3 regions of the Variovorax sp. GW821-FHT10C12 genome follow, and region 2 is predicted to be linked to each of the others. Evidence: predicted binding sites of a transcription regulator. Region 2 holds the regulator's gene; each other region holds the start of a gene.
What was found. The regulator LexA, encoded in region 2, represses DNA repair genes until DNA is damaged. The targets are predictions, from matches to a motif close to ACTGTATNNNNATACAGT.

Region 1 (9,692 bases), 410 kb from region 2:
GAAGCAGCTCGCGCCCTTGCTCGACACGGGCGCGCTCACGGTGACTGGCGGCACGGTCGCCGACAACCTGCGCAATGCCCAAGTGATGGATGCCGAGGTGATCCGCCCCATCGACCGCCCGGTCGCGCCGCTGCCGGCCATCGTGCTCTTGCGCGGCAACCTCGCGCCCGAGTCGGGCCTCATCAAGACCGGCATTGCCGAGCGCAAGGTACGGCGCTTCACCGGGCCGGCCGTGTGCTTCTGGACTTCGGACGCCGCCATCGCCGCGATCAAGAACCACGAGATCGTCCCCGGCCAGGTGGTCGTGATGCGCGGCGCCGGCGCATGCGGCGGGCCGGCCATGGGCGGTGGCGCATCGCGCGTGGTCTTCGCGGTCGATGGCGCGGGGCTCGGCGACCAGGTCGCGCTGCTGACCGACGGACATCTCTCGGGCCTGGTCTGCAAGGGGCTCGTGGTGGCCGAGGTGTCGCCCGAGGCGGCACTGGGCGGCCCGCTCGGCCTCGTGCGCGATGGCGATGTGATCACCATCGATCTGGACGCGCGCCGCCTCGACATCGCATTGACCGACGCCGAACTCGCCGCGCGCCGCGCCGACTGGCAGGCACCGCCGCCGGCCTTCGACACCGGCTGGCTGCAGCAGTACCGGCGCAACGTGAGTCCGCTGTCCAAGGGCGCCGTGCTCGTGCGCACGGAGCGGCCGCAGCCCGCCAGCTAGACCTTTTTTCCCCGGCCTTCGTCAACCGGTGCGAACCCCCGTTCGCACCCGGTGGCGCAGCCCTGCGCGCGATTCCAGAGTTTTTCAACCAAAGAGAAGAAGCAGGAGACAAAAAACCATGAAGAGAATCTTGATGTGGTCGGCCATCGGCCTTGCCAGCAGCGGCGCGGCGCATGCGCAATCGAGCGTCACGCTGTTCGGCGTGATGGACCTCGGCGTCCAGTACACGAAGGGCGAGGGCGGCGGCTCGATCAAGGCGCTGTCGAACGGCGGTCTCTCGACCAGCCGGATCGGCTTTCGCGGCACCGAAGACCTGGGCGGGGGCCTGCGCGCGGGCTTCTGGCTCGAAGGCAGCCTGAACCCCGACCTGGGCACCGGCCGGCCGAGCAACACCAACAACCAGACGAGCGGCGCGGGCCCGGCGGGACCGATCACCTTCGACCGCATGTCCTTCGTGAGCCTGTCGCACGATTCGCTGGGCGAAGTGCGGCTGGGCCACGACTTCATTCCCACGCACTACAACAGCATCTACTTCGACCCCTTCAACGCCAACGGCGTGGCGCGCGCGGGCAACCTCACCTTCGCGGGCGCGGGCACCGGGCCGCTGCCCACGGCCATCACCGGCAGCAACACCGTGAGCTACTGGCTGCCGGCCAAGCTGGGCGGCTTCTACGGCATGGCGATGATCGGCACCGGCGAGAACAACGCCACCGCACCGAACCGCGACGACGGCAACTTCGGCGGCGCGCGCTTCGGTTTCGCCTCGGGCGCATTCGACATCGCGGCGGCCGTGACGCGCTCGCACTTCAACGCCACCTCCACCATCGGCAACTACACGCACGCCAACATCGGCGGCTCGTGGGATGCGGGTTTTGCGAAGTTCTTCGCGCTCTACAACAAGGTGACGGTGAAGCTCGCGGCCGGCACGGTGCGCAAGAACACCGTCGAGATCGGCGCGCACATCCCGGCCTTCGAGGTCGGGCGCATCCGCGTGAGCTACGCCTACCTGGACGACCGCAGCGACGAGAGCCTGCGCAACGCCAACGGCATGCCGCGCAACCGCGACGACGCGCGCCAGTTCGGCATCGGCTACGTGCACAACCTCTCCCGGCGCACCGCGCTGTACGGCACCTACGCGCGGTTGATGAACAGCGGGCAGGCGCGCTACGTGGTGAGCGGCGGCGTGGCGCCGGCGGGCGGGATGCGCTCGTCGGGCTGGGAGTTCGGCGTGCGGCACCTCTTCTGAACAAGGAGGTTTTCATGCGACGCAGAACCTTGACTCTCGCGGCCCTCGCCGCCACGGCACTGCCCGGCGCGGCGGCCTGGAGCGCCGACGCGTACCCGAACAAGCCGCTGAAGCTGATCGTCGGCTTCGCCGCGGGCGGCGGTGCCGATTCGCTCACGCGCATCATCGCGGAGGGGCTGTCGCGACAGCTCGGCCAGCAGGTGATCGTGGAGAACCGCCCCGGCGCCGACGGCGTGCTCGCGGCGCAGGCCACCTCGTCGGCCAGGCCCGACGGCTACACGCTGCTGATGGGCACCAACACCGCGATGGTCGCCGCGCCCACGCTGCGGCCGACCTCGCCCTACGACCCGTTCAAGGCCTTCACGCCGATCAGCTCGGCGGGGCAGTTCTCGATGTTCCTCGTGGTGCCGGCCAGCCTGCCGGTGAAGAGCGTGAACGAGCTGCTGGCGCTCGTGGCGTCGAAGCCCGGGGCGCTCAACTCGGCCTCGAGCAACAGCGCCTCGGAGCTCGCGATGCTGCAGTTGCTGGGCGAGCGCAAGGTGGTCAACGCGCGCTACAAGGGCGACATGCAGGCCATGACCGACCTGCTGGGCGGGCAGATCCAGATGATGTTCACCACCGGCACGTTGGCGCCGGGCTTCGTGAAGGAAGGGCGCATCCGCGCGCTGGTCACGCTGCTGCCGCAACGCAGCGGCTTGCTGCCCGATGTGCCGACGGGCGGCGAACTGGGGCTGGGCAAGCTCACCATCACGCCGTGGGCCGGCTTCTTCGGGCCGCCGGGGCTGCCGAAGGAGATCACCGACAGGCTCTCGCAGGAGTTGCAGAACACGCTCAAGCGGCCCGACGTGCATGCGCAACTGGTGCAGCAGGGCTTCGAGGGCTACGGCATGAGCCCCGCGAAGTTCGCCGAGTTCTTCCGCACGCAGTACGACGCCTTCGGCGCGACCGTGCGGGAGCACAACGTCAAGTTCGAATAGAAGAGGCCTCGCGGCGCCAGAAGGCGGCATCGGGGAAGGTGCCGGCGCCGGCCGCGGCGTTGTCCGTCATGTGCTCCGCGCGGCCCGTGCCCGGGATCGTGCAGGTCACGGCCGGATGGCTCAGCACGAACTTCAGCAGCACCTGCGCCCAGCTCGTGCAGCCGATCTCGCCGGCCCAGGCCGGCAGCGGCTTGTCGCGCAGGCGCCGCAGCAAGCCGCCACCGCCGAAGGGCATGTTGACGATCACCGCCACGCCGCGCTCGGCCGCGAGCGGCAGCAGGCGCTGTTCGGCATCGCGCGCATCGAGCGAGTAGTTGATCTGCACAAAGTCGAGCTTCTCGGCGCGCAGCACCGCTTCGACCTCGTCGTAGGCCGAGGCGGTGTAGTGGGTGATGCCGATGTAGCGCACGCGGCCTTTCTCTTTCCAGCCGCGCAGCGTGGCGAGGTGGGTGCGCCAGTCGACGAGGTTGTGCACCTGCATCAGGTCGATCTCTTTCGTGCGAAGCCGAGTGAACGACTGTTCCATCTGCGCGATGCCCGCCTCGCGGCCCGAGGTCCAGACCTTGGTCGCGAGGAAGGGCTTCGTGCCCGGCTTCGCTGCGGCCAGCAGTTCGCCGGTGGTTGCCTCGGAGCGGCCGTACATCGGCGAGCTGTCGATCACCGTGCCGCCGGCCGCGAAGAGCGCGTCGAGCACGCCGGGCAGGCGCTGGTATTCGTCGGTGCCGGGGCGCTGGTCGAAGCCGATCCAGGTGCCGCAGCCGACGACCGGCAGGGCTTCCTTCGTGGAGGGAATGGGGCGGGTGGTCATCTGCATCGCGGGCCTGCGGGGTGGCTGCTGGGCGAAGGAGGGGAGCGCGGCACCTGCGCACAGGGCTGCGCCCAGTCGGAGCAACCGGGCGCGCGTGAGGGCGTAAGGGTGTGCGTTCGTGAGGGGCGTCGTCACGAACGAAATTCTGCGCCCGCCATGCCGGCGGGCGGAAGGGCTCAGCGCAGGTAGCGCCCGTCGGCCTTGAGCATCGAGAGCTCCGAGAAGGTCAGCCCGCGGTGCTCGCCGGGCCGGTACGACACGGCGATGCCGCCGAGGTCCAGCGTCTTGAACGACTCCAGGCCCTTCTGCAGCGACTCGGGCGTGGGGTTGGCGCCCGCGCGCTTCAGGCCCTCGACCATGACCTTGGCCGTGACGTAGCCCTCCAGGCTCGCGTAGCTGAATTCGGTCATGCCGATCTTCTTCATCGCCGCCTGGTACTCGGCAATCACCGGCATCGCGCTGTTCCACGGGTAGGGCACGACCTGCGAGATGACCACGCCGGCCGCGTCCTTCTTGATGTCCTGGAACAGCTTTTGCCCATTCAGGAAGGAGAACGAATAGAAGGCCGTCTCGCCGCCGGTCGCGCGGTAGGCCGCGATGAACTTCGCCGCCACGTCGTTGGTGGCCGACAGCACCACGGCCTTGGGCTTGAGCTTGGCCAGTTCGGCGGCGCGGTCGGCCGCGTCGGAACCGTCGTTCTTGATGGCCACGCTGCCGACCATCTTGTCGCCGCGTTCGGCAATGAACTTCTGCGTGCTCTCCATCGCCGAGCGCGCGCCGGGGTTGTCGTTGTGCGCGAAGGCGATGCGCGACAGGCCGATGGTGAACAGGTGGTTCACGATGCGGCTGTATTCCTCGTCGAAGCTGATGCGCACCGGAAAGCCGAACTCGCTGAACTTCACCACCGGGCCCGCGCCCGTGTAGGGGCCGACGACGGGAATCTTCAGCTCGTTGGCCGCCTTCAGTGCGCCGACCGCCGACGAGGTGCCGATGGGCATCAGCACGCCCACGGCGCCGTCGCGCGCGAAGGTCTTGACGTTCTCGGCGCCCTTGGCGGGGTCGTAGGCGTCGTCGAGCTGGCGCAGCTCGACCGGCCGGCCGTTGACGCCGCCGCTCGCGTTCAGCGCGGTGAACATGGCACGGATGCCCACCAGCGGCTCGGTCGACAGCGACGCGAGCGGGCCGGTCTGCACGTAGGTCTGGCCGATCAGGAGCGGCTTGGCGGGCTGGGCCGAGGCGGGCGCCCCTGCGAAGACGAGGGCGGCGAGGGCCAGAAGCCGCAGGTGAATCTTTTTGTGTCTCATGGTCACTAATTGTTAATAAACCGATCTTAAGGCGCGGGCCTTCGCAGGTAAATCGATCGCTGGTTGCGACCTGAGAAATACTGTATAAAAATACAGTTAACAACTGCAATCATGGGCCTCCCTTTCCTCGACTCCTTTTCCACCGCCGCGGGCCGCGGCGTCTGGCATGCCGACGAACTCGGCCTGGCCGACGCGCAGGTCGTGGCCACCGGGCATGCCGCGCTCGACGCCGAGCTGCCCGGCGGCGGCTGGCCCGTGGGCGCGATGACGGAGCTGCTGCAGGCCACGCCCGAGGCCCATGTCTGGCGCCTGCTGCTGCCCGCGCTGGCGCAGGCCGTGGAAGCGCGCGGCGGGCCGGTGGTGCTGGTCGGCGCGCCCTACGAACCCTGCGGCGCCGCGCTGGCGGCGCAGGGCTTGCCGGTGGAGGCGCTGATGTGCGTGCGCAGCGACGCCCCGGCCGCGCGGCTGTGGGCCTGCGAGCAGGCGCTGCGCTGCGCCGAGATCGCCGCCGTCGTCGCCTGGCTGCCGCAGGCCCGCGTGGGCGAGCTGCGGCGGCTGCAGCTGGCCGCCGCGCAGCACGAGGTGCTGCTGTTCGTGTGCCGGCCCGAGTCGGTGGCGCTGTCGGCTTCGCCCGCGCGCCTGCGCCTGCGTGCCGAGCGCTGCCCGGACGATCCGGCGCAGATCGCGCTGCACCTGCTCAAGCGCCGGGGGCCGCCGCTGGCCGCGCCGGTGCGGGTGCCGGCGCGCAACGCCCGCATGAGCGCGCTGCTGGCCGCCGCCCGCGTGCGGCGCCAGCTGCGCCTGCCGCCGCCCGTGGCACCGGCCGCCGCGCCGTCGGCCACGGTGGTGCGCATCGACGCATGGAAAGGAGGCCCGGATGCACTGGATCGCCTTGCAGTGGTCGTCTGAGTCCGAAGAAGCCGACGCCCCCGACATGCCCCCGCCCGAGGCCCTGGGCTGGTGGGCGCTGCAGTTCACGCCGCACGTCGCCTGGCAGGACGAGGCGCTGATGCTCGAGGTTTCGGCCTGCGAGCGCCTGTGGGGCGGTCGCGCACCGCTGATGCGCCAGCTGCTGGCCCTCAACCCCGCGCCCGACGCGCGCATGCGCGGCGCGCAGGGCGCCACCAGCCTGATCGCGCTGGCGCGGCTGCGCCTGTTCGCGCGCAACGAGCACCGGCCCGCCGAAGTGCCGGCCGGCCTGCCGCTGGACACGCTGACGGCCGCGCAAGGCCACCTCGACCTGCTCGCGCGCCTGGGCTGCCGCACCTGGGGCGAGGTGGCCGCCTTGCCGCGTGGCGGCCTCACGCGGCGCTTCGGCACCGGGCTGCGCGAGGCGCTCGACATCGCCTGGGGCCTGCGCCCCGAAAGCCACGCCTGGCTCACGCTGCCCGACGTGTTCGAGCAGAAGCTCGAACTGCCCGCGCTGGCCGAGACCGGGCCCGAACTCATGTGGTCGGCCAACCGCCTGCTCTCGGCGCTGCAGATCTGGCTGCGCGCCCGCCAGCGCGGCGCGCGTGCGCTCGAGCTGCAGTGGACGCTCGACCTGCGGCGCCTCAACGGCGTGACCCTGCCGCCGCACCAGCAGCTCACCGTGCGCACGGCCGAGCCCACGCAGGACATGGCGCACCTGCGCCGCCTGCTGTCCGAAAAACTCGCGCTCACCACGCTGGCCGCGCCCGCGAGCTGGCTGAAGCTGCGCACGCTCGAAACCGATCCGCTGGCCGGCGCCAGCACCAGCTTCCTGCCGGAAGACAACCGCAAGGGCGACAAGCTGCACGAGATGGTCGAACGGCTCAGCGTGCGGCTCGGCGCCGACCAGGTGGTGGTGCCGCTCGCGCAGGCCGACCACCGGCCGGAGCGCCAGCAGCGGTGGCGGCCCGCGCTGCAGAAAGAGAAAACGCCTGCACCCGACAAGGCCCGCCAGGACGCCGCCTCGCAGCCCGATGCGATCTATCCGCCCTGGCTGCTGCCCGAGCCCTTGCGGCTCGAGATGGACGGCGAGCGCCCGTGCTACTGCGGGCCGCTGCGCAAGCTGGTCGGGCCGCAGCGCGTCGAGGCCGGCTGGTGGGGCGGCGAAGAAGACGGCGGCCAGCCCGCGATGCGCGACTACTACGTGGCCGAAAGCCCCGAGGCCGGCCTGGTGTGGATCTTTCGCGAGCGGCCCGCCGCGCGCTTTTCGTCGGGCGAGGTGCGCTGGTATCTGCAAGGCTTCTATGCCTGACCTGAGCGGCAAGGAAGAGCGCAAGCGCCAGCCTGCCAAGGTGCATGTGCTGCCGCAGCGGCAGAAGCCGGTGCCGGGGTTGCCCGACTACGCCGAGCTGCACTGCCTCACGAACTTCAGCTTCCAGCGCGGCGCATCGATGCCCGAGGGCATGGTGGAGCGCGCCTATCACCTGGGCTACTCGGCGCTGGCGATCACCGATGAATGCTCGGTGGCGGGCATCGTGCGTGCCTATGTCGCATTGCGTGATCTGCCTGCGAAGCTCGACGCGTACGAGCGCGAGCACCCGGATGAACCACCGATCCCGCGCAACCCCGCCTTCCGCCTGCTGTTCGGCAGCGAATTCCACTTCGAGCGCTTCAAGCTCGTGGTGATCGCGAACGACACCGAAGGCTGGGGCAACCTCTGCGAGTTCATCACCGCTGCGCGCAACACCGAATTGCCCAAGGGCGAGTACCGCGTGAGCTGGGAGGGCAGCGACGTGGCTTCGCTGCAGGACTGCCAGGTGCTCTTCGTGCCGCACCGTCCGCCGGGTGGTATGCCGGATGCAGCCTCCTTGCAGGAAGACCTGGCAGCGGCCAAGGCGCTGTACGGCGACAGCCTCTGGCTGGCCGTGGAGCTGTTCAACGAGTTCGACGACGACCTGTGGTTCGTCACGCTGATGCAGGCGGGCGAGCAGACGGGCGTGCCGCTCGTGGCGGCCGGTGACGTGCACATGCACGTGCGTGCCTGCAAGCCGCTGCACGACGTGTTGACGGCCGTGCGCGAGGGCAAGACCGTCGCCGAGTGCGGCTTTGCGCTGCAGTCGAATGCGGAGCGGCACCTGCGCCAGCGGGTGCGGCTGGCGGCGCTTTATCTGCCCGACATGCTGGCGAACACGCTGGTGGTGGCCGGGCGGTGCAGGTTCGATCCGAAGGTGATTCGCGACAACTACAAGTACCCGCTCGAAACCGTGGGCAGCAGCGAGACACCCTTGCAGACGCTGGTGCGCAAGACCTGGGAAGGGGCGGCCGTGCGCTACCCGGACGGCATTACCGACAAGGTGCGCGGGCAGGTAGAGAAAGAGCTCGTGCTGATCGCCGAGCTCCAGTACGAGATGTTCTTTCTCACGGTGGAGGACATCGTGCGTTTCGCGCGTTCGCAGGGCATCCTCTGCCAGGGGCGCGGCTCTTCGGCCAACTCGGCGGTGTGCTACTGCCTCGGCATCACTGCCGTCAACCCCGACAAGGCCACCTTGCTGTTCGAGCGCTTTCTGAGCCGCCATCGCAATGAGCCACCCGACATCGACGTCGACTTCGAGCACCAGCGGCGCGAAGAAGTCATCCAGTACATCTACGCAAAGTACGGCCGCGAGCGCGCCGCCATCGCCGCCGTCGTCATCTGCTACCGCTCGCGCAGCGCCTTGCGCGACGTCGGCAAGGCCATCGGCATCGACGAGCGGCTGGTCGACGAATTCGCCAAGGACCACTACTGGTTCGACGACACCGCGCTCGGCGAACAGCTCGACAAGGCCGCCGCGCGCGTCGGCGTGAAGGAAGACCGGCTCAAGCTGGTCCAGTGGATCGAGATGACGCAGCGGCTCAAGGGCTTTCCGCGCCACCTGAGCCAGCACGTGGGCGGCTTCGTGCTCACGCACACCAAGCTCACGCGGCTGGTGCCGGTCGAGAAGGCGTCGATGGAAAAGCGCTCCGTCATCCAGTGGGAGAAAGACGACCTCGAGGCCATGGGCATGCTCAAGGTCGACGTGCTCGCGCTGGGCATGCTCAGTGCGATTCGGCGCGGGCTTGACCACATGAACCGCTGGCGGGGCTCGATGATGGAGATGCACCACATCCCCAACGACGACCAGAACGTCTTCGACATGATCTGCGACGCCGACACCATCGGCGTGTTCCAGATCGAGAGCCGCGCGCAGATGTCGATGCTGCCGCGACTGAAGCCGCGCACTTATGAAGACCTGGTGATCGAGGTCGCGATCGTGCGGCCCGGGCCCATCCAGGGTGGCATGGTGCATCCGTATCTCAAGCAGCGTGAGCGGGTGGCAAAGAAGCTGCCAATCATTTATGAGGATGACGAACTTCGCCCCGCACTCGAACGCACGCTCGGCATTCCGATCTTCCAGGAGCAGGTGATGCAGATCGCGATGATCGCGGCCAAGTTCACGGCAGACGAGGCCGATCAGCTGCGCCGCGCGATGGCGGCATGGAAGCGCAAGGGCGGTCTCGGGAAGTTTCACGACAAGCTCGTCAAAGGCATGACCGGAAACGGCTACAAGGAGGCCTTCGCCGAAGCCATCTTCAAGCAGATCATGGGCTTCGGCGACTACGGCTTCCCCGAAAGCCACGCCGCGAGCTTCGCGCTGCTGGTCACCATCAGCAGTTGGCTCAAGAACTACGAACCCGCCTGCTTCCTCGCCGCCTT
Region 2 (9,692 bases):
CGACACGCAAACAAGCCGCGAGCCGATGGTGGCTCGGTGGATAATCGCCGCGCATTTGCAGTCTACGGGCCGGAGGATTTTCTTGTTTTCCATCATTGTTGCCGCGGGCTGGCCAATCTGGCCATTGCTCGCCTGTTCGGTCATCGCACTCGCGCTGGTCATTGAACGTTTCACCAGCCTCAAGACCGTCAAGGTCCTGCCGCCGAAGCTGCTGGACGAGACCATCACCGTGTCGCGCGGCGCGGTTCCCGGCCCCGACGTCGTGACCAAACTGGAAAGCAACTCGATGCTCGGCCAGGTGCTGGCCGCCGGCCTGCGCGCGCTGAACGCCAACCCGCGCTGCACCGAAGAAGACCTGCGCGCCGCCATGGAGGCCTCGGGCCGCACCGTGGCGCACAAGCTGGAGCGCTATCTGCCGGCGCTGGCCACCATCGCCTCGGCCGCGCCGCTGCTCGGCCTGCTGGGCACGGTGATCGGCATGATCGAGATCTTCGGCTCGCAGTCGCCCGGCAGCGGTGCCGTCGGTTCGGGCAACCCGGCGCAGCTGGCGCACGGCATCTCGATCGCGCTGTACAACACCGCCTTCGGCCTGATCGTGGCCATTCCGACGCTGATCTTCTGGCGCTACTTCCGCAGCCGCGTCGACGAGTACCTGCTGAACCTCGAACTCTCGGGTGAGCGCTTCGCACGCCACCTGAACGCCCTGCGCAAATGAGCTCGCGTGGCCGCATGCAGTTTCGCCACGGCGCGCGCGACGAGCCGGAGATCAACCTGATCCCGTTCATCGACGTGCTGCTGGTCGTGCTGATCTTCCTGATGCTGTCGACCACCTACAGCAAGTTCACCGAGATGCAGCTGCGGCTGCCGACCGCGGACGTCGACGCCCAGCGCGACTACCCGAAAGAGGTGATCGTGGCGGTGTCGGCCGACGGCCGCTACGTGATCAACAAGTCGCCGCTGGCGGACCGCAGCGTCGACACCGTGGCCGCCGCGCTCGGTGCTGCCGCCACCGGTGGCAAGGACAGCGTCGTGATCATCAGCGCCGATGCCGCCAGCCCGCACCAGGCCGTGGTGACGGTGATGGAGGCTGCGCGCCGCGCCGGCCTGATGCAGATCACCTTCGCCGCCCAGTCGACGGCCCAGGCCGGTCACTGAGTGTCGACCGGCGCGCGGCTGCAGGATGCCTGGCTGCGCCGCGGTGCGCTGGCCTGCCTGCTGTGGCCACTGTCGCTGGTCTATGGCGCCCTCTTCGCGCTGCGGCGCGCCTTTTACCGATGGGGCTGGCAGAAGACCGGACGCGTGCCGGTTCCTGTAATCGTGGTCGGCAACGTGATCGCAGGCGGGGCCGGCAAGACACCGGTCGTGATGGCCGTCGTGTGCCATCTTCAGGCGCGCGGGCTGCGCGTGGGCGTGGTGTCGCGGGGCTATGGCCGGCGTACAGACGACTGCCGCGAAGTCCTGCCCGACAGCGATCCGCAGGACATCGGCGACGAGCCCGCGCTGATCCACCATGCCACCGGCGCGCCCGTCTTCGTGGCCCGGCAGCGCATCGAGGCCGCACGCGCCCTGCTCGAACAGCACCCGGCCACCCAAATCATCGTCAGCGACGACGGCCTTCAGCACCTGGCGCTGGCGCGCGACATCGAGATCTGCGTGTTCGACGACCGCGGTATCGGCAACGGCTGGCTGTTGCCCGCCGGCCCCCTGCGCGAGCCGTGGCCGCGCCATTGCGACCTGCTGCTGCACAGCGGCGAGCGGCCCGCCTTCGCCGATGGCTACACCGCCACCCGCGAACTGGCGCCGTACGCCCTCGCGAAGGATGGCCGCCGCATCCCGCTCGACACGCTCGCCGGCCAGCCCGTGATCGCGCTTGCTGCCATCGCCCGGCCGCAAGCCTTCTTCACGATGCTGCACGCACGTGGCCTGACGCTCGCAGACACCCTCGCGCTGCCCGACCACCACGACTTCACCGGCTGGCAACGCCCGGCCGGCTCCGCCCTGCCGCTTGTCTGCACGGAGAAAGACGCCGTCAAGCTCTGGCATCAGGCGCCCGACGCGCTCGCCGTGCCGCTGCACTTCGAACCCTCGCCGGCGTTCTTCGCCGCCCTCGACGCGAAGCTATCATCGCTCGATGGATACCAAGCTGCTTGAACTGCTCGTCTGCCCCGTCACCAAGGGCCCGCTGACCTGGAACGCCGAGAAGCAGGAACTCTGCTCGCGCAGTGCGCGACTCGCCTACCCGGTGCGCGACGGCATCCCGGTGCTGCTCGAGAACGAGGCCCGCACGCTGTCCGACGAAGAGCTGGGCCTGTGAGCTTCACCGTTCTGGTGCCGGCCCGGCTGGCTTCGACGCGACTTCCCAACAAACCGCTGGCCGACATCGCCGGCCTGCCGATGGTCGTGCGCGTGGCGCAACGCGCCCGCCAGTCCGGCGCCCTTCGCGTGGTGGTGGCCGGCGACGACGCCGCCATCATCGAAGCCTGCAAGGCGCACGGTGTCGAGGCCCTGCTGACCCGCCAGGACCACGCCAGCGGCACCGACCGCTTGGCCGAAGCCTGCGAACAACTCGGGCTCGATGGCGACGCGATCGTCGTCAACGTGCAGGGCGACGAGCCGCTGATCGACCCCGCGCTGATCGACGCCGTCGCCGCCACGCTGGCCGCGCGCCCGCAGGCCGCCATGAGCACCGCCGTCCACGCGATCGATTCGCTGGCCGACTTCATGAACCCGAACGTCGTGAAGGCCGTGCTCGACGCACAAGGTCATGCGCTCTATTTCAGCCGCGCACCGATCCCCTGGTGGCGCGACGGTTCTTCGGGCGGTGCGGCGCCCACGGTGCTGCCCAGCCCCGCACCGCTGCGCCATATCGGCATCTACGGCTATCGCGCGGGCTTCGTGCGGCAATTTCCGTTGCTGTCGCCAGCACCCGTCGAAGCCACCGAAGCGCTCGAACAGCTGCGCGCGCTGTGGCACGGGCACCGCATCGCGGTGCATGTGAGCGATGTCGCCCCGGGCCCCGGGATCGACACGCCCGAAGACCTGGCGCGCGTGCGCGCGGTCTTCGCAGCCGGCTCGCCTGCGTGAACTGCCCGCCGTCCCCGAGGGAACGGCGGCAATTTGTCACGGGCACGCATGCTATCCTCGACGCAATTCCGCCTCGGCGCGCCTGAGGGCGCGCATGGGGCGCGACACAAAATCTAAGAACCTTCCGAGGACACCATGAGACTTATTTTGCTGGGCGCGCCCGGAGCAGGCAAAGGCACGCAAGCGACCTTCATCTGCCAGAAATACGGCATTCCCCAAATTTCGACCGGCGACATGTTGCGCGCCGCCGTCAAGGCAGGCACCCCCCTCGGGCTGCAGGCCAAGACGATCATGGATTCGGGTGCACTGGTCAGCGACGACCTGATCATCAACCTCGTGAAGGAACGCATCGCGCAGCCCGACTGCAACGGCGGCTTCCTGTTCGATGGCTTCCCGCGCACCATTCCGCAAGCCGACGCCATGAAGGCGGCCGGCGTCAAGCTCGACTACGTGCTCGAGATCGATGTGCCCTTCGGCGACATCATCGAACGCATGAGCGGTCGTCGCTCGCACCCGGCATCGGGCCGCACCTACCACGTCAAGTTCAATCCGCCGAAGGTGGAAGGCAAGGACGACGTGACCGGTGAAGAGCTGATCCAGCGCGAAGACGACAAGGAAGAGACCGTGCGCAAGCGGCTCGACGTCTATAGCCAGCAGACCCGTCCGCTGGTCGACTACTACTCGGCCTGGGCCAAGGCCGATCCGGCCGCCGCGCCGAAGTACCGCGCCATCCAGGGCGTGGGCACGGTCGACGAGATCACGCAGCGCGCGCTTGCCGCATTGAACAGCTGATCCGTCAGCCTTCTTAGCCGCCCTCCGACTCTGGCAGGGCAGCCACTCCCAACAGTTCCAGCACCAGCGCGACCCGCGCCTTCACCGGCGTGAGTGCACCCGCATCCCGCAGCCCATCCCCGGGTTTCGGCAGGATGCGTCCGTTCGTGCAGCGCGTGGCGCGCAGCACCGCCACGCCGGCGGCCTGCGCCTTCAGCGCCGCAGCTTCCAGCGCGTGGTGCACCGTGCCGTTGCCGGTCGCGGCCACGACCAGTCCGCGCAAGGGTTCAGCCGACGGAAGCAGGAGCGCCTCGACGATCGCACCGCTCGCACCCGCGTGGCTCATGACGATCTCGACGCAGGGCCACGGCTTCGCCACGGCCGCCAGCCGCGCCGCATCGAACGGCGCCCCCTGCGGCCACGCGCGAACGCGCCGCACCTCACCCTCTTCCACATACCCGACAGGCCCCGCATCGCCCGACGCGAAGGCATCGAGGCGATAGGTGTGCACCTTCTGCACATCGAGGCCGCTGTGGACCGTGCCCGCGCAGACCACCGTCACGCCCCGCGCGCCAGGCGTCGAAGCCAGCACGAGCGCGTCGCGCACGTTCTGCGGACCATCAGGCGACAGGGCCGTCGCCGGACGCATCGCACACGTCAGCACCACCGGCTTGGCGGGCGCCAGCACGGCGTGCAGGAAGAAGGCGGTTTCCTCCAGCGTGTCGGTGCCGTGCGTGACCACGATGCCCGCCACGTCGGGCTGCGCCAGCCAGTGCGCACAGCGCGCGGCCAGCTGGCGCCAGGTGTCGGCGTCCATGTCCTTGCTGTCGAGCTGCGCGACCTGCTCCGCCACCAGCGTCACGCCGGCCGGCGCCTCGATGCCGCCCAGCAGGTCCGCCACCCCCACCTGCCCGGCGGTGTAGCCGATGTTGTCGCCGCTGCTGGCAGCCTTGCCGGCAATGGTGCCGCCGGTGCCCAGCACCACCACGCGGCGCGTCTCGGACGAAGAGGAATGAGTCATGGCTTGTCAACTTTTGAAAACTGGTTAAAAATACAGGTACTGGATATCTAGCCAGTGCCGCAAGGAAACCACTATGCAGTTCGCAGTGAAGCTTACCGCCCGCCAGCAGCAGATCCTGGACCTGATCCAGGCCGCCATCGCACGCACCGGCGCGCCACCCACGCGCGCCGAAATCGCCAACGAGCTGGGCTTCAAGTCGGCCAACGCCGCCGAAGAGCACCTGCAGGCGCTGGCCCGCAAGGGCGTCATCGAGCTCGTCAGCGGCACCTCGCGCGGCATCCGCCTCAAGGGCGATGCGCTGCGCTCGCTACACGAAACGCGCCACCGCGAAGGCAACCAGTTCTCGCTCTCGCTGCCCGGCATGGCCCAGCTCGCGCTGCCGCTCATCGGCCGTGTGGCGGCGGGTTCGCCCATCCTCGCGCAAGAGCACGTCGACCAGACCTACTACGTCGAGAACACGCTGTTCCAGCGCCAGCCCGACTACCTGCTCAAGGTGCGCGGCATGTCCATGCGCGACGCCGGCATCATGGACGGCGACCTGCTCGCCGTGCAGGCCACCAAGGAAGCACGCAACGGCCAGATCGTGGTGGCCCGCCTCGGCGAAGAAGTCACCGTGAAGCGCCTGAAGCGCAACAAACAGGTGATCGAGCTGCACGCCGAAAACCCCGACTACCCGACCATCATCGTCCAGCCCGGCGAGCCCTTCGAAATCGAAGGCCTCGCGGTCGGCCTCATCCGCAACACCATGCTGATGTAGGTCTCGGGCCTGCTGCCAACGGCAGCAGCACCTCATCCGGCCGCGACAGGTGGCGGGCGTATGGCGTGAAGTCGCCATCACCCTGTTGCGGCCGATTCAAGAAATCCTGCCTGTGTTCAACCTCATACTTTTTTGGAGTTCACATGGGAATCGCCCTCCTCGCCATCGCCGACCTCTGGTCGCCCCTGCAATCGCTGGCGACCCGCTGGATGCCCGCCCGCCGCCCGTCGCACGGTGACAGCAGCGACGCTGCAGCCGGTCTGCGCTACGTGGCCATTCGCCCGGCCTGCACGGCACGCACCGCCGGCGGCCCGGCGCCGGCCACATCGCCATCCGCCGCCGCGACACCCGCCCGCCCGCTGCGCGTGGTCCGTGTGGTCGATCGGCAAGGCTCGCAGCGCGGCTGCGCCAACCGGGTCGTGATTTCCGGCCGCATGGCCGACGTGTGCGCCGAACTCGACCGGCTCGCCGCTCTGGAAGCTGCGGAAACCGGGAGCGGCACGCCCCGCCCCAGCCACCTGCACTGAGAAGGTGCGAACGAGCCCGCCGTGCCTGCGCGCCCCGCACGCGCATGGCGGATTCACCCCCAACGGCCTGAAACAGGCCTCCCGGGCGCCATCTGGCACGGGGTATCCAAACGTTCACACGTGCGACGTGCCGATGCTGCGAGGCACAATGGCATGCCATGAACATTGTGATCCTCGACGATTACCAGGACGCCGTGCGCAAGCTGCAGTGCGCCGCCAAACTGGACGCCTATGCCGCCAAGGTCTACACCAACACGGTCAAGGGCATCGGCCAACTGTCGGTTCGCCTCAAGGATGCGGACGTCATCGTGCTCATCCGCGAGCGCAGCCAGATCTCTCGCCAACTGATCGAGAAGCTGCCCAAGCTCAAGCTGATTTCCCAAACCGGCCGCGTCGGCGGCCACATCGACGTCACGGCCTGCACCGAACGCGGTGTGGCGGTGGCCGAAGGCTCGGGCTCGCCGCAGGCGCCCGCCGAACTCACCTGGGCGCTGATCATGGCGGCCATGCGCCGCCTGCCGCAGTACATCAGCAACCTCAAGCACGGGGCCTGGCAGCAGTCGGGCCTCAAGTCGGCGTCGATGCCGCCGAATTTCGGCGTGGGCTCGGTGCTCAAGGGCAAGACGCTGTGCATCTGGGGCTACGGCCGCATCGGCCAGCTGGTGGCCCGCTACGGGCAGGCCTTCGGCATGCAGGTCGTGATCTGGGGCCGCGAGGCCAGCTGCGCCAAGGCGCGCTCCGACGGCTTCCAGGTGGCACAGAGCCGTCACGAATTCTTTGCCGCGGCCGACGTGTTGTCGGTGCACCTGCGGCTCAACGAGGACACCCAGGGCCTCGTCAAGCTCGAAGACCTCTCCCGCATGAAGCCGACGGCGCTGTTCGTCAACACGTCGCGCGCCGAGCTGGTGGAGGCCGATGCCCTGCTGGCCGCACTCAACCGCGGGCGCCCCGGACTGGCCGCCATCGACGTGTTCGAGAGCGAGCCGCCGCTGCAGGGCCATGCGCTGCTGCGCCTCGAAAACTGTATCTGCACGCCGCACATCGGCTACGTGGAGCAGGAAAGCTACGAGAGCTACTTCGGCCAGGCGTTCGACAACGTCGTGAGCTACATCAACGGCAACCCCACGAACATCGTGAATCCCGGCGCGCTGCAGGTTCGCCGGTGAGTTCATGAGCCGGCCCGCGCCGCAGCGAGGCGCGCTCTGGGCGCTGCTGGCCGGCAATTTCGTGATCGGCACGGGCGTGATGGTCGTGCCCGGCACCCTCAATGAAATCAGCGTCTCGCTGGCGATCCAGGTCGCCACGGCGGGCCAGCTGATCACTGCAGCCGCCTTCGTGATGTGCCTGGGCGCCCCGCTGCTGGCCGCTGCGGTCGCCGGCTGGGACCGCCGCAAGCTGCTCGCCCTCACCCTGCTCTGGTACGCCGCGTGGCACGTGGTTGCGGCGCTCATGCCCAGCTTCGGCGCACTGCTGCCGGTGCGCATGCTGACGGTGATCGCCCCCGCCATCTTCACGCCCCAGGCCGCGGCCTGCGCCGGCATGCTGGTGCCGCCCGAGCAGCGCGGGCGCGCCGTGACCTTCGTCTTTCTCGGCTGGTCGGTGGCCTCGGTGCTGGGCCTGCCGATCGGCGCGCTGATCGGCGGCCACCTGGGCTGGCGCATGGCCTTCATGGCCATCGCTGCGCTCAGTGTCGTGAGCGCCGCCTCGGTGTGGTTCACGCTGCCCAACGGCATCCGGCCCGCCGCGCTCACGGCCGCCGCCTGGTCGCGCGTGCTGCGCAGCCCGGTGCTGATGGGCATCGTGTCGGTCACGGCGCTGCAGGGTGTCGGCCAGTTCGTGCTGTTCAGCTATTTCGGCCCGCTGCTCAAGCAGGGCTTCGGCGCCGACGCCAACACGCTGAGCCTGATGTGGGCGCTGTTCGGCGCTTTCGGCCTGCTGGGCAACATGGTGGTCAGCCGCTACATCGACCGCGTCGGCGCCGGGCGCATGGTGTTGCTGACGACCGGGCTGATCGCGCTGAGCCTGCTGCTGTGGCCGCTGGCCAGCACGCTCGCATGGCTCGCGGTGGTGCTCGTGCCCTGGGGCCTGGGCTGCTTTGCCACCAATTCCTCGCAGCAGGCGCGCCTCGTGGGGCTGGCGCCCGCCCTGGCGCCGGGCTCGGTGGCGCTCAACAGCTCGGGCATCTACATCGGCCAGGCCCTGGGTGCGGCACTGGGCGGCTGGCTGCTGGCGAACGACGCCACCGAGTGGATGAGCCGGGTCGGTTTTGCACTGATGCTGCTGGCGATGGGCCTGAGCATCGCCATCGACCGCAGCCGCCGCCCGGCCTGATTCCGATGCCCCGCGTAACACCCGGGGCGCGGGCCTCCCGCGAGATTGCAAAATCGGAGCTTTCGTCCGCGCCGCGCACCCGCGCCGGCGCGGCCGCCCCGGACACCCACCAACCCATGAGAACCTTGATCCCATGACAGTGAACTACCCCCGAATCGGCGTGATCGGCGCCGGCGCCATGGGGCGCGGCATCGCGCAGATCGCCGCCCAGGCGGGCAGCGAAGTGCTGCTGCTCGACAGCTTCGCCGGCGCCGCCGAGCGTGGCCGCGAAGCCCTCGCCGCCCAATGGAACAAGCTGCACGAGAAGGGCAAGATCGACGCCCCCACGCGCGACGCCTACGTCGCCCGCGTGAAGGCAGTCGACGGCATGCAGGCGCTCGCAGGCTGCGACCTCGTGGTCGAGGCCGTGGTCGAGAACCTCGAGGTCAAGCGCACGCTGTTCCGCGAGCTCGAGGACGTGGTCGCGCCCACCGCCACGCTGGTCACCAACACCTCGTCGCTGTCGGTCACGGCCATCGCGGCCGGCCTGCAGCACCCCGCGCGCTTTGCGGGCTTTCACTTCTTCAACCCGGTGCCGCTGATGAAGGTGGTCGAGGTGGTGGCGGGCTTCAAGACCTCGCCCGAGGTCTGCCAGAAACTGGCCGGCTACGCGGCGCAGATGGGCCACAGCGCCGTGCAGGCGCAGGACACGCCCGGCTTCATCGTCAACCACGCGGGCCGCGGCTACGGCACCGAGGCGCTGCGCATCGTCGGCGAAGGCGTGGCCGACTTCGCCACCATCGACCGCATCCTCAAGGACCAGGCGGGCTTTCGCCTCGGCCCGTTCGAGCTGCTCGACCTCACGGCGCTCGACGTGTCGCACCCGGTGATGGAGTCGATCTACCACCAGTACTTCGAAGAGCCGCGCTTCCGCCCGAGCGTGATCACCGCGCAGCGCCTGGCCGCCGGCGCGCTGGGCCGCAAGACCGGCGAGGGCTTCTACCGCTACGACAACGGCGTGATGCAGCAGACACCCGAAGCACCGGCGCCGGTGATCGAAGGCACGCCCGCGGTCTGGGTGTCGCCGCGCGCCGCGCGCCGCGCCGAGCTGCTGCGCCTGGTGAACACGCTGGGCGCGCAGATCGACAGCGGCAGCGCTCCCGCACCGCAGTCGATCATCCTGGTCGCGCCGCTGGGCTTCGACGTGACGACGGTCGCGGCC
Region 3 (9,692 bases), 970 kb from region 2:
CGATGCCCATGGCCAGTCCGCCGACGCTGCCCATCACCGCGAACAGCGGCACGATGAAGGCGGCGCAGATGATGCCCTCGATGAACACCATCAGCGTGCCGCCGACGAACAGCGCGGTGGCCACCCACGGCGCCCAGAGGTAGTAGCCCCAGCTGCGTCGCTCGATGCGCTCGGCCATGTACACCGTGACCGCGCCGCACGCCGCGGGCGCGAAATGGACGAAGGAGCCCAGCATGGCCGAGAAGGGCTGGCCGGGGCCACCGCCGAAGACGATGCGCAGCACGAACGCGATCGCCGCGCCGGCGAACATGGGCCAGAACCAGCCGAAGGGCATGCCGCGCACGGGCTTGGGGGCCGGCACTTCATCGTTGGCTGGCAGGGCGGCGAGTTTGCTTTCTTCGGGCTCGGTGCGCATGGACATCGCTTCTCCTCTTCTTGTGGGTCTCAGCTGGCGCTGCGCCGGGCCGTCACCATGGCGTAGTCGAAGTCGCGCCAGAACATGCCCAGCGCGAGCGCGCAGTAGCTGGCCACGATGTGCTTGCGGCGCCAGGGGCTGAGCCTGCCGCGCGCCTTCCACAGTTCGGCCAGCGTGAAGCGGGTGGCCAGCACGGGGATGTGCAGCGCGCTCGGCGCCACGCGCCAGCGCAGCGAGGTGAACGCGATGTCCTCGAAGCCGTGCGCGCGCAGCGCGGCCGTGAAGTCTTCGCGCACCGCCAGCGTGGGCACGGCCCAGCTGTCGGCCCACAGGCGGTGCAGCCAGCCCGCGAGGCGGCCCGGCCGGCGGCGCAGCAGGAAGCCGTCGACCACCACCAGCCGCGCGCCGGGCTTGAGCAGCCGCGCGGCCTCGCGCACGAAGTCGGCCTTGGCGGTGCCCTCGGCGTAGCAGGCGCTTTCGAGCGCCCAGGCACCGTCGGCCTGGGCGGCGGGCAGTCCGGTGCGGGTGTAGTCGGCTTCGACGTGCGCGACGCGGTCGGCCACGCCGGCACGGGCGTCGAGCCGCGCGGCGATGCCGTTCTGCACCGGCACGTTGGTCACGGTGACGGCATGCAGCGCGGGGTCGTCGCCGACCAGCGTGCGCGAGGTGGCGCCGGCGCCGCAGCCCAGGTCGAGCACGCAGCGCGGGCCGGGTGTGGCCGTGTCGAGCCGCAGTGCGCGGCCGACGGTGCGGTTCATCTCGATCAGCATGCCTTCGCGCCGCAGCGGGTTCAGGCCCAGGCGCCAGAAGCCGAAGTGCATGTTGTAGCTGGGGCTCCAGGCGCGGTAGTCGTCGGCGACCTCGGTGAAGTAGTCCTGCGTGTCCTCGCGGCTCACGTGGCCTTCGACGGCAGGCGGCGCAGGCCGTGCGGTGCCGGGCAGGCGGAAGTCGGGCTGGAAGACGTCGGGCATCGAAAACTCCTTCAGGCGTGAGCGGGTGATGTGTGACAGCGTGAGTTTCTTTAGAGCTTGCAGTGGTCGTCGGCACAACTGGCCGGCGCGATCGCACCGTGCCCCGCGAGCCGCAGGACCAGCCAGCGCGGCAGCCGGTAGCGGTTGCGGGCCAGCACCGCATACGCGCGGTCGGCCAGCCGGCCGACCACCGGCAGGTCGAGCACCGCGCCGCCGGCCGGCAGGCCCACCGCGGCGCGGCAGGCGCGGATGGCGTCGACGCCCACGCGCAGCCGGCCCGCGGCATCGACCGCGTGCAGCGAACGCATCAGCGCCTCGCGCGGCGCCGGGCCGCTTGCGAAACCGGCGGGCGAGCAGTCGATCAGGCGCAGCCGCTTCGCGGCGTCGCGCGCTTGCATAGCGCCCATTTCGGCCGTGCACAGCGGGCAGGTGGCGTCGAAATAGACGGTGAGCGGGTAGGTGGCGGGGGCGAAGCGGGGCATGGTGCTTTTGGTTCTCGATATTTCAGTCAAAACAGAAATAAGAAGGCAAAAAAAGATGCGGCCTTTCTCAGATCATGGGCAGGCTGGCGTGGTGTGCGTCGGGGTCGTCGCCCTTGCCGGCGCCAGGAGGGGCGGGTGGCGGTGCGGTGTCGCCGCGCACGAACTTCTGCACGCTGGCGCCGAGCGTGAGCACCTTGTCGAGCGTGCCGGGCGACAGCCGCAGCATTTCGTCGGCCCAGGTGGCGAGCTTGGTCATGAGGTCCATGGTGGAGCGGATGCGGTCTTGCGCGTCGGGCGGCTCCTTCTGGAAATCGGGGCTGGAAACGATCTCGCGCAGCACGCGGATGGTGGGGTCGAACTCGCGCTCCTTGCGCTCGCGCACCACGGTGCGGAACAGCTCCCACACGTCGACGCTGGTCTCGAAGTAGTCACGCCGGTCGCCCAGCGTGTGGGTGACGCGCACGAGGTTCCAGGCCTGCAGTTCCTTCAGGCTGTTGCTGACGTTGGAGCGGGCCACGCCCAGGGTTTCCGACAGCTCTTCGGCGTGCATCGGCTTGCCGTGCGCGAAGAGCAGGGCGTGGATCTGCGAGACCGTGCGGTTCACGCCCCACATGGAGCCCATCTCGCCCCAGTGCAGGACGAACTTGCGTTGAATGTCGGTGAGTTCCATGGCGCCGAGTTTAGGAATTCCTGAATTTCTGTCAATGCAGAAATAAAAAACTGTGCATGCCGGGATCAAAAGTGAAATACTGTATGAATAAACAGTTGTTAGCCTTGTTTCCTGTTTCCTTCCAAGGACTCGCCATGCCCGCCGCCCAGGTTCCCATCCACATCATCAAGGGCCGAGGCGCGGCCACGCGGCTCGCGCACCGGTTCTCCAAGGACGAGCGCAACGCCTTCGACGACGGCTGGGGCACGCTGGAAGAGGGCGAGGCCGAAGCCGCCGAACTGCTGCCGCTGGCCACCGAGGTGCGCTTCGAAGACGTGAAGTCGGTGCTCAGCAGCAACGAGTCGCCCGATATCCCGTTCGACCGTTCGCTCAACCCCTACCGCGGCTGCGAGCACGGCTGCATCTACTGCTTTGCGCGACCCACGCACAGCTACCTGAACCTCTCGCCCGGCCTCGACTTCGAGACCAAGCTCATCGCCAAGCGCAACCTCGTGGAAGTGCTGCGCGCCGAACTCGGGCGCAAGGGCTACCGCCCCAGCAACCTCGCCATCGGCACCGCCACCGACTGCTACCAGCCCATCGAGCGTGAGCTGCGGCTCACGCGCGGCGTGATCGAGCTGCTGAGCGAGGTGCGGCATCCGTTCGCGCTCATCACCAAGTCGAGCGCGGTCGAGCGCGACCTCGACCTGATCGCGCCCATGGCCGCCGACCGGCTCGCGGCCGTGTACGTCACGATCACCACGCTCGACGGCGAACTGGCGCGCAAGCTCGAGCCGCGCGCCGCCGCGCCGCACCGGCGGCTGCGAACCATCCGCACCCTGGCCGAGGCTGGCGTGCCGGTGGGCGTGAGCGTGGCGCCGCAGATTCCGTTCATCACCGAGGACATGGAACAGGTGCTCGAAGCCGCCTGGGAGGCCGGTGCGCGCAGCGCCTTCTATACCGTGGTGCGCCTGCCGTGGGAGGTGGCGCCGCTCTTCAAGGAATGGCTCGAGCTGCACTACCCGCAGCGCGCCGAGCGCGTGATGGCGCGCATCCACGAGATGCGCGGCGGCAAGGACTACGACGCCGACTTCGCCACGCGCATGAAGGGCAGCGGCCTGTGGGCCGACCTGATCCACCAGCGCTTCCAGAAGGCGACGCACCGGCTGGGCTTCAACCGCGAGCGGATTGCGCTGGACACCGGTGCGTTCCGCCCGCCCGGCGCCGTGGGGCAGGGCAGCCTGTTCTGAACACCGCGCAGACGCGGTAGATTCGTGGCCGTGCCGGCCTCGGCACGCATTCGGCATCGGCTGCTTCAAACAAGGTCAAGGGCGCGCATGAACAGGGTCTGGCTCGTGGTGATGGGGGTTTCGGGCTGCGGCAAGTCCAGCATGGGCGCGGCGCTGGCCACCGCGTTCGGGCTGCCGCTGATCGAGGGCGACGACCACCACCCGCCCGCGAACGTCGACAAGATGAGCCGCGGCATCGCGCTCACCGACGCCGACCGCACCGGCTGGCTGGCCACCTTGGGCCGCGCCCTGGCCGACGCGCCGCAGGGCGCCGTGATGACCTGCTCCGCGCTCAAGCGCAGCTACCGCGACCAGCTGCGCGCCGCCGCGCCGGGCCTGCGCTTCGTGTTCATGCAGATCGACCGCGCCGAGGCCGAGCGCCGCGTGGCCGCGCGCGCGGGCGCTGGCCTGCACATGTTCCCGGCCAGCCTTGTGGCCAACCAGTTCGCCACGCTCGAATCGCCGGTCGGCGAGGCGGGCGTGCTGGCGGTGGATGCGACGGTGCCGCTGGGAGTGCTGGTCGGGCAGACGACGGACTGGCTGGCCGCGGGCTGATCTCCCGTTCCGGGCGTGCCCGTGTCGCCGCGATGCGGCGTTCTCTCCCCGTTCAGGGAACGAGGAATGAATGCACCAGCGTCAGCTCGCCGGGCTTGCGCAGCGGCACGCGAAAGACCTGCTGCTTTTCCTTGGGCGTGCCCTCGTCCTGCAGGATCGCCACCTGCGCGGTCGTGACCTCCTCGCGCTGTTCGCCCGCGCCGAAGTAGTTCACGAACACGTGGTACGCCCCCTGCACCGGGCTGGGCGTGGCGAAGATCTCGGGGCCGAAGCCGGTCGTCACGTCCACGTCCAGCGCGCCGCCGTTCGGTGCCACGCGGGCGCCGTAGAACACATGCTGGCCGTCGGGCGAGACCACGTGCAGGTCGAGGTCGGTGCTGTCGCTGTCCCAGCTGAGCACGACACGCAGCTTCACGGGCACGCGGCTGGCCTGCGTCTCGTAGAACTGGGAGCGCGCCACCTCGCCGTTGGGCGAACGCACTTCCACGCCGTGGCTGCCGCTGCCGAACGACCAGGGCCGCGCGAAATTGCCCTTCTCGTCGGTCAGCAGCGGAATGGCGATGCCGTCCACGATGAGGCGCGCGGGCGTGCGCGGGGCCGTGTCCTTTGTCTTGGGCGTGGCCGCGATGCGGCCACGGATCAGCGAGGCCTCGGAGCGCCCGTTGGCGTTCACGCTGCTGGCCGGGTAGTGCACTTCCTGCACGAAGTCCTGCTGCCGGGCCGGGGCGTTGCGCCAGCCGCCGCGCGGCGTGTCGAGCGTGGTCTGGGCGTGTGCTGCGACGCCGGCAAGGCAAGAGAGCAGGCCGATGGCCGCGAAGGCGGCGCGGTGCGCCAGAAAAGAGTGGTTCATGAGTCTGCCAGTTGCTGCGCAAGCCGTTCGATGAAGGTTTCGTCCTGTCCGTGCGGATGGTCGCGGAAGGCCAGGTGCAGGTATTCGTGGATGAGCGAGACGCGGCCTTCGCGGCTGTGCCACTCGCGCACCCGGATCACCAGCCGCCGCTGGTCGGAATGGGGCACGCCCATGGCGAGCTGGCACACACGCAGCGTGTCGTCCACGGGCTGGAAGCCGGCCTCGGCGCGCAGCACGCGGCGCCAGCGCTGCTGGCGTTCGGCCAGCCATTGCTGCGCCTGCGGCAGGGGCGTGCAATCGGCCTCGGCCCGGAACGACGCCAGGCTGCCGCGCGGGTACGCCGTGCGCAGGATGGCGGCAAAAGGCTGCCCCTGGCGCCCCGCGGCGACCGCGGCCTGCCACGACATGACGCCGGGCGAGGCCTGGTCGCCGTGGTAGCGCACCGCCTGTCCGTCGACCACCAGGCCCTCGGTGAAAGCGGCCACGGCACGCGCCGACGCGCTCGGCGGGTTGGGGCTCACGCGCTGCGTGCGGCTGTCGTCGGCGATCTGGCGGCAGCCGCCGGTTTCGGTGGCGTTCTGCAGCACGTAGGTGCGCGCCGCCACGGCGAGGGCGCGGGCGGCTTCGGTTTCGCGTGCATCGCCTTCGCGATCGAGCACGCGCGCCACGTAGTCTTCCAGCGGCAGGCGCGCGGCGATGCGCGGGCCGTCCGCGCCGTAGCGCAGCACCTGGGCCGGCACGGCTTCCATCACCAGCTGCGAGCCGTTCTGGAACGCGATGCGGTAGCGCCCGCGCAACGGGCCGGCCGGTGCGGCGGTGGTGTTGCCGGCAACCGCGCGCTGCACGCTGGTGATCGGGTAGCGCTGGAAGAAATCGACCGCGATGCAGGGCTGCGCGCTGACGGCCGCGCCGTCCGGCACGGGCGTGGCCAGGCCATGGGCGGCCCACTGTGCGGCCATCCATGTCGCGTCGGCGCGCAGCGCACTGCGGCTGGTGCCGGCATCCCCGAACCAGAAGGGCGTGCCGTCGGCCAGCCAGCCCGCGGCGCCGCCGACGGGCTGTGTGCCTTCGCGCCATGACCAGGTCTTCAGGCGCGGCCCGCCGCCGAGCGCGGCGAGCACCTCGTCGTCGCGCACCGTGACGGGCTGCAGGGCCTGGCGCGCGGCCGTGCGCGCGGACGCGGGCACCTGCCGCAGCGCGGCCAGCAGCTCGGACACCGGCACCCGCGTGTCGGGCTGCATCGCGTCCAGGCGCAGCAGCCAGGCGGGGGCGTCGTGGTCGCGCCAGAAGCGTGCCCAGTCGGCGGCATGGATGCCGAGGCGCGCGGGCTCGAAGTAGGGGCCGCAGGATTGGGCCAGCGCCTGCGCGCGCCCGATGCTGGCGCCGGGGTCGCAGCAGTACTCGTCGTCGGTGCGGCGCTGCGCGCTGGCGCAGCGGTAGGTCGGCTCCTGCGTGGCGTTGACGCTCAGGTAGCTGTAGACGAAGAGCTTCCACACGCTGCCCAGCGGGGCCTGCAAGGTATCCGATGCGGGAAGGCGCGCAGTCGTGCCTTGCGGCGTGCGTTCGAGCGCGACCATGCCTTCGTCGGTGAGCCAGGCCATGCGCGGTTGAACCTTGGACGGTGCCGCCGCGAGAGCGGGCAGGGCCAGCGCGGCGGCAAGCGCGACCGCACTGGCGCCAGTCGCAGCCAGTCGCGAGAACACCCGTGCCGCTTTCATGAAGGCCTTGCCGTTCGCGTCTTCAGCGCACTTCGACACCGGCCCAGCGGCCGTTGCCTTCGAAGGCCTTGGCTTCGGGCTCGTACATGCGCAGCAGGCGCGCCGGCGGCAGCTTGAAGGTGCCGCGCTGCGAGAAGCGGACCAAGTGGCGCACGGTCAGCGGCGTGCCCGCCGCCAGCGTGTCCAGCGGCACGGCGTAGCCCTGCGCGGTGGCCTGGCTCTGTGCGCGCTCCATCGGCTGCAGCTTGCCGGCGCTGTCGGCCATGTCGATGCCCCAGGTGCTTTCTTCCACCGCCGCGCCCGGCGGCAGCGCGGCCTCCGCGAGGCTCCAGCGCATGGCTTTGGGGGCCGTGACGGTGAGCTGGTCGAGGTAGAGCGTGTTGGTGTCCAGCGGCGTGCCGGGTTTCACGGCTTCGAGCTTCACCGTGATGCGGCCGTCGCTGACCACGGGGAGCGGCGCCGGTGCGGGCTGGCCCGGTGCGGCGGCGGCCGGCGGCTCCGGTGCGGGACGCGGCTGGGTGACCACGCGCCACAGCGTGCGCTCGACCTTCGCGTCGAGCGCGGGCGCCTGCGCTTCATTGCTCTCGTAGCTCACGAAGGCCCAGGCCGCCTTCTGCCCGGCGGGCAGTTCCAGCGTGGCCGGTGCGGCGGTGCCCGGGGGCAGGCGCCAGCTCGTGCCGGTGCCGTCGGTGGCGCGCACCCAGGGCGCGCCGAGGGACGGCGTATCGGTGGCGGCGAGCCGGCTGCCGCCCAGCGCGCGGTGCAGCCACAGCAGCGTCTGTGCGCGGTCGATGGAGGGCGTGTCGGCGCGGATCTGGCCCAGCACCGCCGCGGCCTTGTCGGCGCTCGCGCGCTGCGTGGCCATCAGCAGTGCCTGCACCAGCGGCGCGTCGACGCTGGCCAGGCGCGTGGCGGCTTCGTCGGCGGCGGCGCGCGCCTTGGCGCTGGCGACCGTCGGGCCGGCGGTCTGCACGGCCAGCACGAGCGCCATGTCGCGGGTGTCCGGGGCGCTGGGCAGCGTGGCGTCCACCATCGCGAGGCTGCCGCGGCGCTGCGCCAGCTGCGCGGCGTCGCTGGCCGGCAGTGCGGCCAGCTGGTCGGCGAGGCCGCCGGCCATCGAGCCCACGGGCAGGCCCATCTCCTGCATCCACGACAGCGCCAGCGCGCGCTGCAGCGGCGGCAGCTTCTGGCCGTCCTTGGCGTAGACGTCGAGCAGGCGCTGCCAGTTCGAGGCCGGCAGCGTCACGCGCAGCGCCTGGGTGGCGCGCCAGTCGGCGTAGTAGGCGTAGGCGGTCAGGAAGGCATCGTTGGGCATGCCGCGTCCCCACCAGCCGAACTGCGCCTGCGGGCCGGCCATCTGCGCGATCGACAACCGCGCCGTGGCCAGGCGCTGCATCAGCGCCGGCGCCATCGGCTGCTGCGCCGTCGACAGCGATTGCAGCGCGAGCGACAGCGGCAGCATGCGGCTGGCGGTCTGCTCCACGCTGCCGCGCGGGGTGTCGATGAGGGCGTCGATCTGCTGGCTGAAGGCGCCGGCCGCGGCGTCCTGTGCGAGCGAAACGCGCACGCGCGATGCGTCGGCGGGCAAGGCCAGCGGTGCACTGCCCGCCGCGAGATCGAGCGTCTTGTCGCGCGGCGCACGCCACGCCACCGGGAGGCGGCGCACGGGCACGTCGAGCGTGTCGACCACGCGGGCGTCCTGGCGCAGCGTGACGCTGACCGCGCCCGACTTGTCCGCGTCGCCCGCGGCGAGCGGCAGGGCGATGAAGTTGACGCCGGGGCGCACCGTGACGGTGTCCTTGCGCTCCACGCCCGCGCCGCTGGCGCTCCATTCGACCTTGGCTTCGCGCCCGGTCTGGTTGAACAGAGCCAGCGAGGCCTGCGCCTTGTCGCCCTGGCGCTGCCAGTCGGGGCTGGTCCACTTGGCGTAGAAGGCCTTGTCCGAGCGCACCCAGCCCACCTGCTGGCCCACCGCGCCGCCGGCGCTCATGGCGCGGCCGGTGATGCGCCAGCGCGTGAGCGAGTCGGGCATGGTGAAGCTGAAACGCGTGTGGCCGGAGGCGTCGGTCGCCAATCGCGGCTCCCAGGCGGCGGTGTCGATGTTGTCGCGGCGCGGCCGCTCCAGCACCTTCACCGCGCGGTCGTTGACCTGGCGCGCGCCCGGCAGCGTGCCCAGCTTGCTGGTCGCGAGGTCGTAGCCGATGAAGGACAGGCTGGCGCTGGTGCGCACGTTGTTGCGGCGCGGGTGATAGAAGAAGTCGCCGATGGCCGGCGCGATCTCGGGCTGCAGCACGTAGATCATTTCGTCGACCACGCCCACCGCCAGGTCGGTGGCCACGGGCTTGCCCGCCAGCGTGGCGCTCACGTCGATGGTGACGGTGTCGCCGGGCGCATACACCGCCTTGTCGGGCGTGAAGGCCAGCGCGATGCGCTCCTGCTCGACCATGATCCCCTGGTTCTGGAACACGTAGTCGCCGTTCTTCACGTAGGCCACCGACAGCGTCATGTTGGGGCTCATGACATCGCGCACGGGCAGCGTGAACTTCCACTGCGTGGGGGCGAGGCGCTCGCTCTGGATCCAGTCGGTGTTTTTGCCCATCAGCGCGGTGGCTTCGACGCGGTCGCGCTCCAGCGTGAGCAGGGCGTTGTCCACCGGCTCGGGAAAGCTCACCAGCACCTGGGCCGTGTCGCCCGCGCGGTAGCTCGTGCGGTCGAGCACCATGCCGACGCTGCCGGCGGGCGCCTTCACGCCATCGCCGCTCA

Region 1: the regulator LexA is predicted to act here: its motif matches at 5,130-5,147, upstream of imuA (translesion DNA synthesis-associated protein ImuA).
Region 3: the regulator LexA is predicted to act here: its motif matches at 2,617-2,634, upstream of AC07OH_RS00810 (PA0069 family radical SAM protein).

What each region holds. Positions count from the first base shown of each region.
Region 1 is NZ_JBWKNE010000001.1:733,229-742,920, forward strand. It holds gene ilvD (dihydroxy-acid dehydratase) at 1-715, shown strand, start outside; gene AC07OH_RS03455 (porin) at 834-1,961, shown strand; gene AC07OH_RS03460 (Bug family tripartite tricarboxylate transporter substrate binding protein) at 1,976-2,938, shown strand; gene AC07OH_RS03465 (aldo/keto reductase) at 2,925-3,752, opposite strand; gene AC07OH_RS03470 (ABC transporter substrate-binding protein) at 3,923-5,050, opposite strand; gene imuA (translesion DNA synthesis-associated protein ImuA) at 5,162-5,959, shown strand; gene AC07OH_RS03480 (Y-family DNA polymerase) at 5,928-7,271, shown strand; gene AC07OH_RS03485 (error-prone DNA polymerase) at 7,264-9,692, shown strand, end outside.
Region 2 is NZ_JBWKNE010000001.1:1,141,780-1,151,471, reverse strand. It holds gene AC07OH_RS05540 (MotA/TolQ/ExbB proton channel family protein) at 83-715, shown strand; gene AC07OH_RS05535 (ExbD/TolR family protein) at 730-1,155, shown strand; gene lpxK (tetraacyldisaccharide 4'-kinase) at 1,156-2,151, shown strand; gene AC07OH_RS05525 (Trm112 family protein) at 2,132-2,314, shown strand; gene kdsB (3-deoxy-manno-octulosonate cytidylyltransferase) at 2,311-3,084, shown strand; gene adk (adenylate kinase) at 3,220-3,876, shown strand; gene AC07OH_RS05510 (asparaginase) at 3,890-4,876, opposite strand; gene lexA (transcriptional repressor LexA) at 4,950-5,633, shown strand; gene AC07OH_RS05500 (hypothetical protein) at 5,777-6,160, shown strand; gene AC07OH_RS05495 (D-2-hydroxyacid dehydrogenase family protein) at 6,319-7,326, shown strand; gene AC07OH_RS05490 (MFS transporter) at 7,331-8,491, shown strand; gene AC07OH_RS05485 (3-hydroxyacyl-CoA dehydrogenase) at 8,625-9,692, shown strand, end outside.
Region 3 is NZ_JBWKNE010000001.1:174,947-184,638, forward strand. It holds gene AC07OH_RS00790 (SRPBCC family protein) at 1-421, opposite strand, end outside; gene AC07OH_RS00795 (SAM-dependent methyltransferase) at 445-1,386, opposite strand; gene AC07OH_RS00800 (thiol-disulfide oxidoreductase DCC family protein) at 1,437-1,868, opposite strand; gene AC07OH_RS00805 (GbsR/MarR family transcriptional regulator) at 1,936-2,538, opposite strand; gene AC07OH_RS00810 (PA0069 family radical SAM protein) at 2,673-3,767, shown strand; gene AC07OH_RS00815 (gluconokinase) at 3,855-4,361, shown strand; gene AC07OH_RS00820 (YfaP family protein) at 4,414-5,211, opposite strand; gene AC07OH_RS00825 (DUF2300 domain-containing protein) at 5,208-6,929, opposite strand; gene AC07OH_RS00830 (MG2 domain-containing protein) at 6,952-9,692, opposite strand, start outside.